One region of the Paenibacillus sp. 1182 genome, then DNA from elsewhere that is predicted to be linked to it. Evidence: riboswitches for the same ligand, from Rfam matches in the RefSeq annotation. Region 1 holds a riboswitch; each other region holds the start of a gene.
What was found. Region 1 has a riboswitch for thiamine pyrophosphate ahead of thiC (phosphomethylpyrimidine synthase ThiC). Riboswitches for the same ligand answer to the same signal wherever they lie in the genome.
Positions count from the first base shown of each region.

Region 1 (3,136 bases):
GAAACGAATATGGATACAAGAGGAGCGGTTCACGAATGGAAGACCGTAAATTAACCGTTCGCGCTGTAGAGCGTGCACTTGATATATTGCTGTGTTTTACCGCAGATTCGGATCTTGGCCTAACGGAGATTGCCTCCAAAATTGGTCTACATAAAAGCACGGTTCATCGGCTGCTGACTACGTTGGAGGATCGGGGCTTTGTCGTTCGGAATGCCGAAACGGAAAAATATCGACTTGGCTTCCGCATTTGGGAGCTATCCACACATTTGTCCCAAAGTGACGAGCCGGCGGTGTTGTTACAGCCTGCAATGGAAGGACTGCGTGACCGTCTGGGCGAAACGGTCAGCTTGTACTTACGGGACGGCAGCATGCGTATTCGCATACAAGCCGTGCAGAGCAATCAGGCGATCCGCAGGGTTGCGCCTGTGGGTGCGCGTATGCCGCTGGCTGTAGGAGCCTCCAGTAAGGTGCTGGCTGCCTTTATGCCGCCGCAGGAGCTGGAAGCCCTGCTAAGCGGGAATGAATGGCCGCCCTCGGTAGACGCGGAGGTCTATAAAGCCCAGCTGCAGGACATTCGCGAGAAGGGCTATGCGACCAGCTATGAAGAACGGGAGCCAGGGGCCGCTGCTGTGGCAGCACCAATTGTGAACCGGAAGGGACAGGTCACTGCGGCTTTATCTGTATCCGGTCCGGTCAGTCGGCTTGCACCCGAGACGCTACATGACTTTGCTCCGATTTTGATCGAAGCGGCGAAGGAAATGGGGCTTATGCTTCCGTAACAAGAATGAATGCAGTTGAAGCAAGCAAAGTGATTTGGTGAGGAGCGTCTTCTTGCTAAATGGAACCTAGAAGGGTTGCCAAAGCCATAAATTTGAAGTAGTCTGATAAGGATGGCGGGATGTCTGTTATGTCCGCCTCATGTGAATAGAAGTATCGCAGTTACTGGGGGAGCCTGTAATGCCGGGCTGAGATGGAATCGTGTAAGATTCCGGACCCTTTGCACCTGATCTGGATCATACCAGCGTAGGGAAGTAATCGGCCATTGAAATGTATACGCAGCTGCTGTCTACGGTGACGCATTGGAATAGGATTATTCCACATGTGCACGGTCTGGATAGCTGCCTCGTTAGATTAGCCGGTTCCCTCGGGAACCGGCTTTTTTGCATAGATCAGCGCCACCCTGGGAATGGTTCCGGATCGGTGTGTCATTTCATCGAAACAGGAGGAATGGACAATGAAGCCGACAGAAGTAGAAGGAACAAAAGGAACAGAATTTAAATCAGCAGAAGTAAGGTTGGCAGGAACAAGGGAAGTTGGGGTAGAGAAGACAAACGGGGAGCAAGCCAGTGGGGTAACGCCCTTTCCAGGGAGCCGTAAGGTATATATTCAAGGCTCGCGGCCGGACATTGCCGTCCCAGAGCGGGAAATTGCTCTTCATCCTACACATACGCCGCAGGGCACGGAGCATCATGAGCCATTGCGTGTGTACGATACGAGCGGTCCCATGACTGACGAAGCCTATCAGGTCGATATCCGTCAGGGCCTGCCTCCATTACGGCGAGCTTGGGCACTGGAACGGGGCGATGTGGAGGCTTACGAGGGACGCGCCGTCAAACCGGAGGATAATGGACTGAAACCTGGCTCCAAACGGGAGACAGTTGAATTTCCCGGCGTGACCAACCGTCCGCTTCGTGCTTCGCAAGGTCGTACAGTGACGCAAATGCATTATGCACGGCAAGGGATCATTACGCCCGAAATGGAATTTGCGGCGATCCGCGAAGGGGTGGAGCCTGAGTTTGTACGGCAGGAATTGGCGGCTGGACGAGCCATTTTGCCTTCGAATATCAATCACCCGGAAAGTGAGCCGATGGTCATTGGGCGTCATTTTCACGTGAAGATCAATGCGAACATTGGTAATTCTGCGGTTACCTCCTCGATTGAGGAGGAAGTGGAGAAAATGACCTGGGCTGTGCGTTGGGGCTCGGATACAGTTATGGACCTATCCACAGGCCGTAATATCCATACCACACGTGAATGGATCATTCGGAATTCTCCTGTACCGATTGGAACTGTGCCGCTGTATCAGGCACTTGAAAAGGTGAACGGCGAAGCAGAAGCGCTGACGTGGGAGTTGTATCGCGATACGCTGATCGAGCAGGCGGAGCAGGGAGTGGACTATTTTACAATTCATGCGGGTGTATTGCTGCGGTATATACCGATGACGGCGAATAGAATGACGGGAATTGTGTCCCGTGGCGGGTCGATCATGGCAGCCTGGTGCCTTGCGCACCATCAGGAGAATTTTTTGTATACACATTTTGAAGAAATCTGCGAAATTATGAAAGCCTATGATGTGGCCTTTTCTCTCGGGGATGGTCTACGTCCAGGTAGTATCTATGATGCGAATGATGAAGCACAGTTTGCAGAGCTGGAAACGTTGGGCGAGCTAACGCAAATCGCATGGAAGCATGATGTTCAGGTCATGATTGAGGGGCCGGGACATGTCCCTATGCATAAAATCAAAGAGAATGTGGATTTGCAAATGGAGATTTGTAAGGAAGCTCCTTTCTATACCTTGGGACCGCTCACGACGGATATTGCCCCCGGATATGATCATATTACCTCAGCCATCGGGGCGGCGATGATCGGTTGGTTCGGGACGTCCATGCTGTGCTATGTTACGCCTAAGGAGCATTTGGGTCTTCCGAATAAGGATGATGTCCGTGAGGGTGTCATTACCTACAAAATTGCGGCACATGCTGCCGATCTGGCGAAGGGCCATCCACGGGCGCAGCAGCGGGATGATGCTTTGTCCAAGGCACGCTTTGAGTTCCGCTGGCGGGATCAGTTCAATCTGTCGCTTGATCCCGAGCGGGCCTTGTCCTACCATGATGAAACGCTACCAGCAGAGGGAGCCAAGGAAGCACATTTTTGCTCGATGTGCGGCCCCAAATTTTGTAGTATGCGCATCACGCAGGACATTCGCGCCTATGCAGCGGATAAGGGGCTGAACACCGAAGAAGCAGTGGCCGCTGGGATGCGTGAGAAGGCAGAGCAGTATCGGGATGGCGGTCAGTAAAACGAATGTGTGAGTTTAGGAACGCATGAATCAAAAAAAGCCGTGGTTCTCTACAGT
Region 1 is NZ_JAFICR010000005.1:421,252-424,387, forward strand. Features, by position in the region: gene JOD82_RS13305 (IclR family transcriptional regulator) at 36-779, shown strand; TPP riboswitch at 935-1,047, shown strand; gene thiC (phosphomethylpyrimidine synthase ThiC) at 1,235-3,079, shown strand.

Region 2 (3,136 bases), on a different contig from region 1:
GGATGAGCCTACCAACTATTTGGATGTAGAGCATATTGAATGGCTTACGCGCTATTTGAAGGACTATCCCTATGCCTTTATTCTTATTTCACATGATACTGAATTTATGAACCAGGTCGTTAATGTTATTTACCATCTTGAATTTGCCAAGATGACCCGTTATTCAGCTAATTATGAAAAGTTTCTCGAAATGGCGGATCTGAACAAAGCCCAGCATATTGATGCTTATGAGAAGCAACAGGATTTTATTAAGAAACAGGAAGATTTTATTCAGCGTAATAAAGCGCGTGCCTCTACGTCAGGCCGAGCAAAGAGCCGTGAAAAGCAGCTTGATCGGATCGAACGTATTGATAAGCCTGAAGAAGCCGCAAAACCAACCTTTCAATTCAAAGAGGCACGTGCAAGCGGAAAGACGGTATTTGAGGGTATTGATTTTGAGATTGGTTATACACATGCCCTTTTGCCTAAAATGTCCATGACGATTGAACGTGGCGAAAAGATTGCAATTGTCGGCTACAATGGTGTCGGTAAATCGACATTGCTCAAAACCATATTGGGAAAAATTCCGCCAATCAGTGGAAAAACTTATCAAGGTGATTTTTTGCAGCCCGCTTATTTTGAGCAGGAAGTAAAGGCCGAGAAAATTACACCGATTGACGATGTGTGGAATGAATTTCCGCATTTGAACCAGCATGAAGTACGAGCGCATTTGGCGCGTTGCGGTTTGAAAAATGAGCATATCACGCGTCCGCTATCTGCGCTCAGTGGTGGAGAACAGGCTAAAGTCCGTCTTTGCAAACTGTTAATGCGTGAAAGCAACTGGGTACTGTTCGATGAGCCTACCAACCACTTGGATGTTAAAGCAAAGGATGAGCTGAAACGTGCCTTGAAGGAATACAAAGGGACCGTATTGCTTGTATCTCACGAACCGGACTTTTACGAGGATTGGGTAACCAAAACGTGGAATGTGGAAGAGTGGTCAAGTAAAGTTAACTAAAATCAGCTAAATCCAGTTCCAGCAAATTTCACACGAAGTGGGGTTTGCAGAATTAGAAAAATATGCTAAGCTATCTTTAGCTTATACAATAAAATAGTCACACTAGGGGAGCCGCCCATGCGGCTGAGACGGAATAAATGGATTTCGGACCCTTTGCACCTGATCTGGGTTATGCCAGCGTAGGGAAGTGAGCGCCGTACAAACAAGGCAACACCATCTTTATTTTTGTTTGTGCGTGGGACGATACACGTATACGGATTCATGGTCCGTTCGATTATTGGACGTTCGTTAAACCACTTCCTTGGGGAAGTGGTTTTTTTGCGTTTCGTTCATTTTAAGTAGTTCGAGCTTCCGTAGACGATTCACATATAATCCCCTTTCATTCCTGCTGGTAGACGTGGCTGGCTAAGCTTAGATCCTTTAGTCCAATGTGAGGTGAAGACAAAATCGAATTACACGCAATTTCGATGGAAAAGGGCACTTTTGCACAAGCCGCCCAAGTGGCTGCTGTGATTTGTCCGTATGTTCATTATGTACACGCACGTTTAAAACAGAATGGTGCCTCTGCATTGCTTTCTTTGACTCGCAGCCTGGTGGAGCAGGAAGTTCCTTTGCAACAAATTGTAGTAAATGATCGTGTGGATGTAGCTTTACTTACTTTGGTCGGAGCCGTTCAATTACCAGCTAATGGATTACCTGTTGTGGATGTGAAAAGCCTACTTCCAAAGGGTACACGCTGTGGAGTGTCTGTACATTCCTTGGAGGAGATGCAAATTGCTGAGCGGGCAGGAGCGGACTATGTACTTTATGGTCACGTATATGAGACCCATTGTAAGCCCGGTATTGTACCGCGGGGTTTAGCTCAGCTTGAACATATTTGCAGGTTGTCGAACATTCCGGTGATTGCGCTAGGCGGCATACAACCGCATCATATCCCGGAGCTTTATAGGGCCGGAGCAAGCGGAATTGCGGTGATGTCTGGTATATGGGAGGCTGAGTCGCCCGTTGCAGCTGCAATGGAGTATAGGCGAATGGCAGACCTTGTAGTTCACAGCCTGTAGCGAGAAAACGAGAGTAGAGGCAAGCTGAAAGCAGAAGGGTTTATGGAGAGGAGATACGGAACAAATGCTAAAGATACACACAGAGGAAAGAGCGATTGGACACGCTGAATGCTTGGTCATAGGTGGAGGTGTCATCGGCAGTTCCATTGCTTATCATGTGGCCAAGGAGGGAAGAAGTACGATTATGCTGGAACGATTGATCCCGGGTGAGGGAGCCTCAGGAGCAGCGGTTGGAATGCTGGCAGCGGAAAGTGAAGAGTTCACCGACTCTGAGCTATCACGATTTGCTCGCATAAGTCGAGATGCATTCCCTGAGCTTGTCTGTGATCTAGAGCGTTTGTCAGGTATTTCGGTGGAATTCCGTACTGAAGGGTTTGTGACCCCTTTCCGTACGGAGACTGAAGGCCAAAAACGCTGGAAAGCTGCTAAAACGCGAAAGGGTGATTGTCCTATCTGGTGGGATGCGAAAGAATTGGCCCGACGAATTCCAGGTTTGGATGAACAAGCGATCGGGGCAATATATCGTTCAAAGGAGACACAAGTGGCTCCTGTCCAGCTTTGCCGTGCTTATGCAGGTGCTGCTGCGGTGCTGGGAGCAACGGTATGGTCTGGTACACAGGCAGAGCAACTGGTCATACAGGATGATCGAATTTGCGGTGTCCGCACAGATAGTGGTTTTTTTTCCTGCGATCAGGTCATTATTGCCGGAGGCTTGGATAGCATGAAATTGCTAGCGCAGGTTGGGTTTGAATATCCACTTTATCCGGTCAAGGGCGAAGCGGTAGCGGTCTCCTTGAAGGATCACCCGTTAGAATATACCATTTATGCTGATGATATTTACCTCGTGCCTAAACAGAATAACGAGCTTTGGATTGGGGCAACGAGCCTTCCACATCAATATGACGAAGAGGTGACCGTAGGAGGCTTGGAGGGGGTGTTGGCACGTGCCTCTGCCTGGCTGCCGCGCGTCCGTGAAGCTTCTTTTATACGCGCTTGGGCGGGCTTACGTCCGCAGGCTGTATCAGGTCATCCTTTTATAGGCATTGTTCCTGGGGTCGAGGGCGTATATGCTGCAGTC
Region 2 is NZ_JAFICR010000001.1:398,192-401,327, forward strand. Features, by position in the region: gene JOD82_RS01985 (ABC-F family ATP-binding cassette domain-containing protein) at 1-997, shown strand, start outside; TPP riboswitch at 1,092-1,200, shown strand; gene JOD82_RS01990 (thiamine phosphate synthase) at 1,465-2,058, shown strand; gene thiO (glycine oxidase ThiO) at 2,123-3,136, shown strand, end outside.
Region 2: it holds a riboswitch for thiamine pyrophosphate, as region 1 does, so the genes downstream of both, JOD82_RS01990 (thiamine phosphate synthase) here and thiC (phosphomethylpyrimidine synthase ThiC) in region 1, are expected to answer to the same signal.

Region 3 (3,136 bases), on a different contig from region 1:
CCAATCCTACAAATCTTGCAGAAGCTATACCTGAGGATCTAATACGGTGGACCGATGGCAAGGCATTAATTGCTACCGGAAGCCCCTTTGACCCCGTCACTTATAACGGTACGAAATTTGAAATTGGACAGGCGAACAATGCCTTTGTGTTCCCGGGACTGGGTCTGGGTGCGATTGTGGTTAAAGCCAAAAGGATTACCCCTGCGATGTTTACAGCCGCAGCAGATGCCGTTGCCAATGGCGTAGATTCGAATAAGCCTGGCGGTGCGTTGCTCCCTCATATCCAAAAATTACGTGATGTTTCGTACGTTGTTGCGGTTGCGGTAGCGAAAGCAGCGATTCAGGATCAGGTAGCTCAGGCACACATTTCAAATGTTGAACAAGCTATACGGGATGCAATGTGGAAACCGGAATATGTCAAGGTCAAAGCAGTGGAAAGCGTAATACATCACCCTCACTAATGCTCCATTTAAGAAGGAGATTGCCTTGTTCAGACAGGCAGAATACGTCAGTTCAAGCAAGGAGAATCAATCTATGAGTGTCGGACATATCTTGTATATTTTGGTGCCGATTTTTTTCGTTATTATTTTAGGGTGGTTAGCGGGGCATTACAAAAGCTTTGATGCCTCTTCCTCCAAAACCCTAAATGCGCTCGTTACCAAATTTGCACTACCTGCGCATCTATTCATCGGTATTACGACAACGGACAGGAAAGCGCTCATCGAGCAATGGCCATTCCTGCTGGCCCTGTTCATTGGCATTGTCGGCTTTTTTACCGTTCTCCTTCTACTGTCCCGCTTTGCGGGGAAGCAGTCGGTCAAGGATGCCGCCATGTTTGCTTTGAACTCGGCACAGCCGACCTTTGCTTTTATGGGCATTCCTGTGCTTGGAGCCATCTACGGTTCCGCTGCTGTCGCCATTCCGATTGCGCTTACCGGGATCGTAGTCAATGCCGTCCTTGACCCGGCGGCTACCATTATAGCTACCGTAGCCAGCAGGAATTCAGGCAAAGAACGGAACGGTCACCTCGGAAGGTTAATCTGGGACTCCATTCTTCATGGATTAAAAGAACCGCTGGCGCTGGTTCCACTGATTGGTGTAATTTTGACCTTGTTCGGCTTCCATTCACCGGATTTGTTGAACAAATCGTTGAATCAAATCGGAGACATTACGTCCGGGGCCGCTTTATTCGCTGTCGGAGTGACCATTGGCGTACGCAACATTAGTTTTAGTGTAAGTGCCTTTGCCATCGCACTGTTAAAAACAATTGTACAGCCTTTATTAATGCTGCTGATCGCCTACCTATGCGGTCTGTCGTCTGCAGATACTGTGAAGGCAGTTCTGCTCGTTTCCTTCCCGGGTTCAGCAGTCGCTGCTATGATCGCCACCCGTTTTGAAAGCCTGGAATCAGAAACAGCCTCCTCCTTTGTCATCAGTGCTGTCATATCGCTCGTTACACTCCCAGTACTGATTTCTCTATTGGTATAAATGCTGATTATTTAGACATTGGAGCCTGCCGCGAATTCCTTCGTGTAGACGGAACTGATCTTCTCCAGCGCCTTTTTCCCTCTCGGAAGCGAACTTCAGCTCTGTCGTTTGGCCCTTGACCAGATAGACATGTTTGACATAGCGTATGAACGTATGTACAGTAATAGTCAAAAGAATAGAAGTCCACTAGGGGAGCCGCTATGGCTGAGACAAGAACGTATCTTGGACCCTTTGAACCTGATCTAGTTCGTACTAGCGTAGGAAAGTGGAGCCTTCGTATATAAGGTTTCAAGCGTTTTTTGCGTATTGGGCCTATTGTTGAAGCCGCTCCATTTTTCTGGGGCGGCTTTTTAGCGTTGTTCCGGAATTATATTCTTACAGGACTTCTTGCTCTTCAATTTTATGGAGGTGGCGAAATTGAGTTTTACACAAGAACTCCGTCGGCAGGCGGACGGCATTTTTCAAGCGATTTTTGAGCATCCCTTTGTGAGAGGTATTGCTGAAGGAAGTTTGACAAGGGGACAGCTGATTCACTATGTAAAACAGGACTTTGAATATTTGAACGCCTACATGCGGATATACGGCATCGCAATCTCCAAATGCACCAATCGGGAGGATATGGCTGTATTAAATGAACAAATCTCTTTTATTCTCCACAGCGAGGTTCATCCGCATCAAAATTTCTGTGCTGTCGCAGGGGTGACCTATGAAGAGTTGCAGGGATATCCGCTCGCTCCGTCGGCTCATCACTATATCCGTCACATGCTGACGGTTGCGCATGAGGGTAGCCTGGGCGAGATCTTGGCTGTGCTGCTGCCATGTATGTGGACGTATGCCGAGATTGGTCGCAGGCTGCTGGATGAAGTAAAGCCGGATGAGTCTCATCCGTTCTATGAATGGATTGGCTTCTATGGAGACCAGCTTGATGATACAACACTCAAGTTCCGAGAACGTGTAGATGCTTGGGCGAAAGACGCAACGGCTGCTGAGCGGGAGCGGATGATTGAGCATTTTATACTGAGCTGCCAGCTGGAATATAAGTTCTGGGATATGGCTTATAAGCAGGAAGAATGGCCGGTCCAGATGCAGGCAGCGGTCTTGGAATAGTCAGCCTGGCGATTCGATGCGTGAAGTACGGTTAATGCCCTGTTGAACCACCAACTATAGAGAGGATAATCATTATGAGTACATGGAAAAAAAGTTATTCGGATCTCCTGACGAAGGTACAAAACAGCAAACCCCTCGTTCACAATATGACCAATGTGGTAGTCACCAACTTTACGGCCAACGGTCTGTATGCATTGGGCGCCTCCCCGGTGATGGCCTATGCACCTGAGGAAGTAGCAGATATGGCAAAAATAGCAGGCGCCGTCGTGTTAAACATCGGTACACTGAACCGCGAACTGGTGGATGCCATGATCATTGCTGGACAATCGGCGAATGCACACGGTGTTCCGGTGCTGCTAGATCCGGTCGGTGCGGGAGCAACGAGCTTTAGAACTGAATCGGCACTGCGAATCCTGAGTGAAGTCAAAATCTCATTGGTGCGGGGCAATGCAGCCGAAGTCGCACATCTTGTTGGAGAAGCGCGTGAGATTAAAGGCGTAGATGCCGGTGACAGTGCTGACAGCGACCATGTCGATCTGGC
Region 3 is NZ_JAFICR010000008.1:275,614-278,749, reverse strand. Features, by position in the region: gene JOD82_RS17945 (NAD-dependent malic enzyme) at 1-461, shown strand, start outside; gene JOD82_RS17940 (AEC family transporter) at 535-1,488, shown strand; TPP riboswitch at 1,667-1,769, shown strand; gene tenA (thiaminase II) at 1,906-2,595, shown strand; gene thiM (hydroxyethylthiazole kinase) at 2,670-3,136, shown strand, end outside.
Region 3: it holds a riboswitch for thiamine pyrophosphate, as region 1 does, so the genes downstream of both, tenA (thiaminase II) here and thiC (phosphomethylpyrimidine synthase ThiC) in region 1, are expected to answer to the same signal.

Region 4 (3,136 bases), on a different contig from region 1:
AGAATTTAAAGCGTCTGAAGCAGCGTCGAACGAACAAAAAGGAGCGTCATGCCCTGATGGAAGGAGCGCTTGGTATGGAAGGCGTGGAACGTTTTGTCCGCAAGGATACGGTAGATCGTATTCATGAATGCGTCCTTGCCGCACTATCTCTGGAATCAGAGCCGATTGATCCAAGATTGTAGTTTGCGAGGGAGGGATTGAGATGGAAAGGGGTACACCGTTAATTGATATTGGTGTGAACTTGATGCATCGTTCGTTTCATGCAGATCGGGAACAGGTGGTAGAGAGAGCCGCGGCTGTAGGGATTTCACCGCTGATTATTACCGGGACCAGTGTCCGCAGCAGTCGGGAAGCTTCTCAGTATGCAGCGCGTTATCCGGGCAAGCTGTATGCGACAGCTGGCGTGCATCCCCATGATGCCAAAGACTGCAGTGCAGACACGATTCAGCAGCTCCGCCAGTTGGCGGGTCAGCCGCAGGTCGTATCCATAGGGGAATGCGGATTGGACTATAACCGTGATTTTTCGCCACGTGATGTGCAGCGCCGATGGTTTGGCGAGCAAATCCAACTGGCGGGTGAGCTGAAAATGCCGTTATTTCTGCATGAACGAGATGCACATGAGGACTTTGTCGCTATGCTTCGGGAGTATCAAGGGCTTGTTGATAAAGCGGTAGTGCATTGTTTTACCGGCACGGAACAGGAATTGCGTACGTATGTAGAAATGGGACTGTATATCGGAATCACCGGCTGGATTTGCGACGAACGGCGGGGGAAGCATCTGCGTGAACTGGTCAGAGATATTCCCTTGGACCGTCTGATGATTGAAACGGATGCTCCATTTTTGACCCCGCGTAATTTGCCTGTGAAGCCTAAAGAAGGGCGTAATGAGCCCATGTATCTCGCTCACATTGCTGCTACGATAGCCGAATGTACAGGTCGAAGCATGATGGAGATCGAAATCGCGACGACGGAAACGGCTAAACGTTTCTTCGGATTATAGGATTGTCAAAGCCATAGATGTGGTATATATTATAGTGAATTAAAAAGCATTGTCGGGAGCTTGAGAAAGTCAGGCTGAGAGGGTGGCCCTTGCCACTGACCGTGAAATCTGATCTGGGTAATGCCAGCGTAGAGAAACCAAGAACACTATACAGGAATGCCGCTTTTTTTTGCGGTTGTCGATAGATTCAATGTATGTCCTAGCATTTTACCTTGATCCTGACTTGGCTGGGTATCAGTGTAGTAGTTTAGACTACTGGTTATATAAGGCATATCGACGAATGATGTTTTGTATGGTGCTTCACCTTTTACTGCGCATAAAGCTTGCCTGGAGATTCAGCTCCAGACAAGCTTTTTTTCATGGCCAAGAGGCCAACTATAAGGAAAAAGGGGAGCACGCAATAATGAATACTGCTGTAAGAGCGTCCAAAGGGTTGAAACTGACGGATATTTTGGTCACGATTGTGATCGCTGTTGTGTTCGGGTTGATCTACAAAATATGGGGACCTGCCTATGATTTGATGAAACCATTGGGTCTACACGCCGAGCAACTGATGTATGGCATGTGGTTTATGGCAGGTACGTTTGCTTATCTCATCATTCGCAAGCCGGGTGTTGCGATTTTGGCAGAGGTGGCAGCGGCAACGGTCAGTGCTTTTTTGGGAAGCGAATGGGGTATGTCCACCTTGTACTATGGCCTGCTGCAAGGCTTGGGAGCGGAGCTGTTTTTTGCGGCTTTTCTGTATCGGAACGCAAACCTGTGGGTTGCTTCGCTAGCTGCGGCTGGGGCGGCTGTCACTTCTCTGATTTTAGACTTCAGCTACGGGTATATTGATCAGCTATCGACTTGGAACTATGTTTTGTATATTGGATTTCGGATGATTGGCAGTATTGTGATTGCCGGGGTATTCGCGTTCTATCTGGCTAAGGCATTGGAGGTAACCGGAGTCACGCGAAGTTTGAGGCCTGCAACGGAACAAGATTATAAGGGGCTGGATTGATGAGCCGGGCAACCGAAGATGTGGTGGCTTCGATCACCCGGCTACGGTTGAAATTCCCCGGTGAGCAAGAGCTGCTTTTTCACAATATGTCTTTGTCTGTCCGCAAGGGGGAAAAGCTGCTGCTACTGGGACCGAGTGGATGCGGTAAATCAACACTGCTCCAAGTGTTAAGCGGTCTGATTCCACGCACGATAGAAGTGCCTATGAAATGCGATGCTGCTGTAATCCCAAGTGTCTCAGGTATTGTATTTCAAGATCCTGATACGCAGTTCTGTATGTCATATGCAGATGAGGAACTGGCTTTTGTGTTGGAAAATAATCAGGTTCCCCGGGAGCAGATGCGATCCCGTATTCGCGAGCTGCTGATACAGGTGGGTCTATCGACGGATGATATACATATGCCCATTGGCAGCATGTCACAGGGAATGAAGCAGCGGCTGGCGATTGCGTCTGTGCTGGCTATGGAGCCAGAAGTGCTTTTTCTGGATGAGCCCACGGCTTTGTTGGACGAGGAAGGCACTACACAGGTGTGGGATACCATTCGCAACATTTCGGTAGACCAGACACTGGTGATTGTGGAGCATAAAATTAATGAAATTGTCCATGATGTGGATCGGATTGTGGTGCTTTCTGCTCAAGGGGAGATCATTGCAGATGGAAGGGCCCAAGAAGTATTTCATGTGCACCGGCAGGCATTGTCCGAGTACGGCGTGTGGTATCCGGGAGTATGGAATGAAGCGTCTTCGCCACGTTGGAGTGAAGCAGTGACGCAACAGAATGGTGCGGGGACTGATGTGCTGGAGCTAGAACATTTTAGCGGCCTCCGCGGTTTAAGTTCAGTGATTTATGTGGAGCATGCGCAGGTGAAGCCTGGCGACTGGATTGGCGTGGTTGGTGAAAACGGGGCTGGCAAAAGCTCGCTACTGCTCTCCATGATGCGCTTACTTCGCACACAGGGACGTTATAGCGTGCGCGGAATTGAGGCAGGCAGTACAGAACAACTGGCAGAGCGTATCGGGTTCGCGTTTCAAAATCCCGAGCTGCAATTTGTAGCGCATACCGTACGAAAGGAACTAGAGTATTCGTTACCCAAGAGCTTGTATACCGTTGAACAGTGCCGGGAACGGGTCGATCGG
Region 4 is NZ_JAFICR010000013.1:122,534-125,669, forward strand. Features, by position in the region: gene JOD82_RS23180 (polynucleotide kinase-phosphatase) at 1-182, shown strand, start outside; gene JOD82_RS23185 (TatD family hydrolase) at 203-1,000, shown strand; TPP riboswitch at 1,044-1,153, shown strand; gene JOD82_RS23190 (ECF transporter S component) at 1,404-2,000, shown strand; gene JOD82_RS23195 (ABC transporter ATP-binding protein) at 2,000-3,136, shown strand, end outside.
Region 4: it holds a riboswitch for thiamine pyrophosphate, as region 1 does, so the genes downstream of both, JOD82_RS23190 (ECF transporter S component) here and thiC (phosphomethylpyrimidine synthase ThiC) in region 1, are expected to answer to the same signal.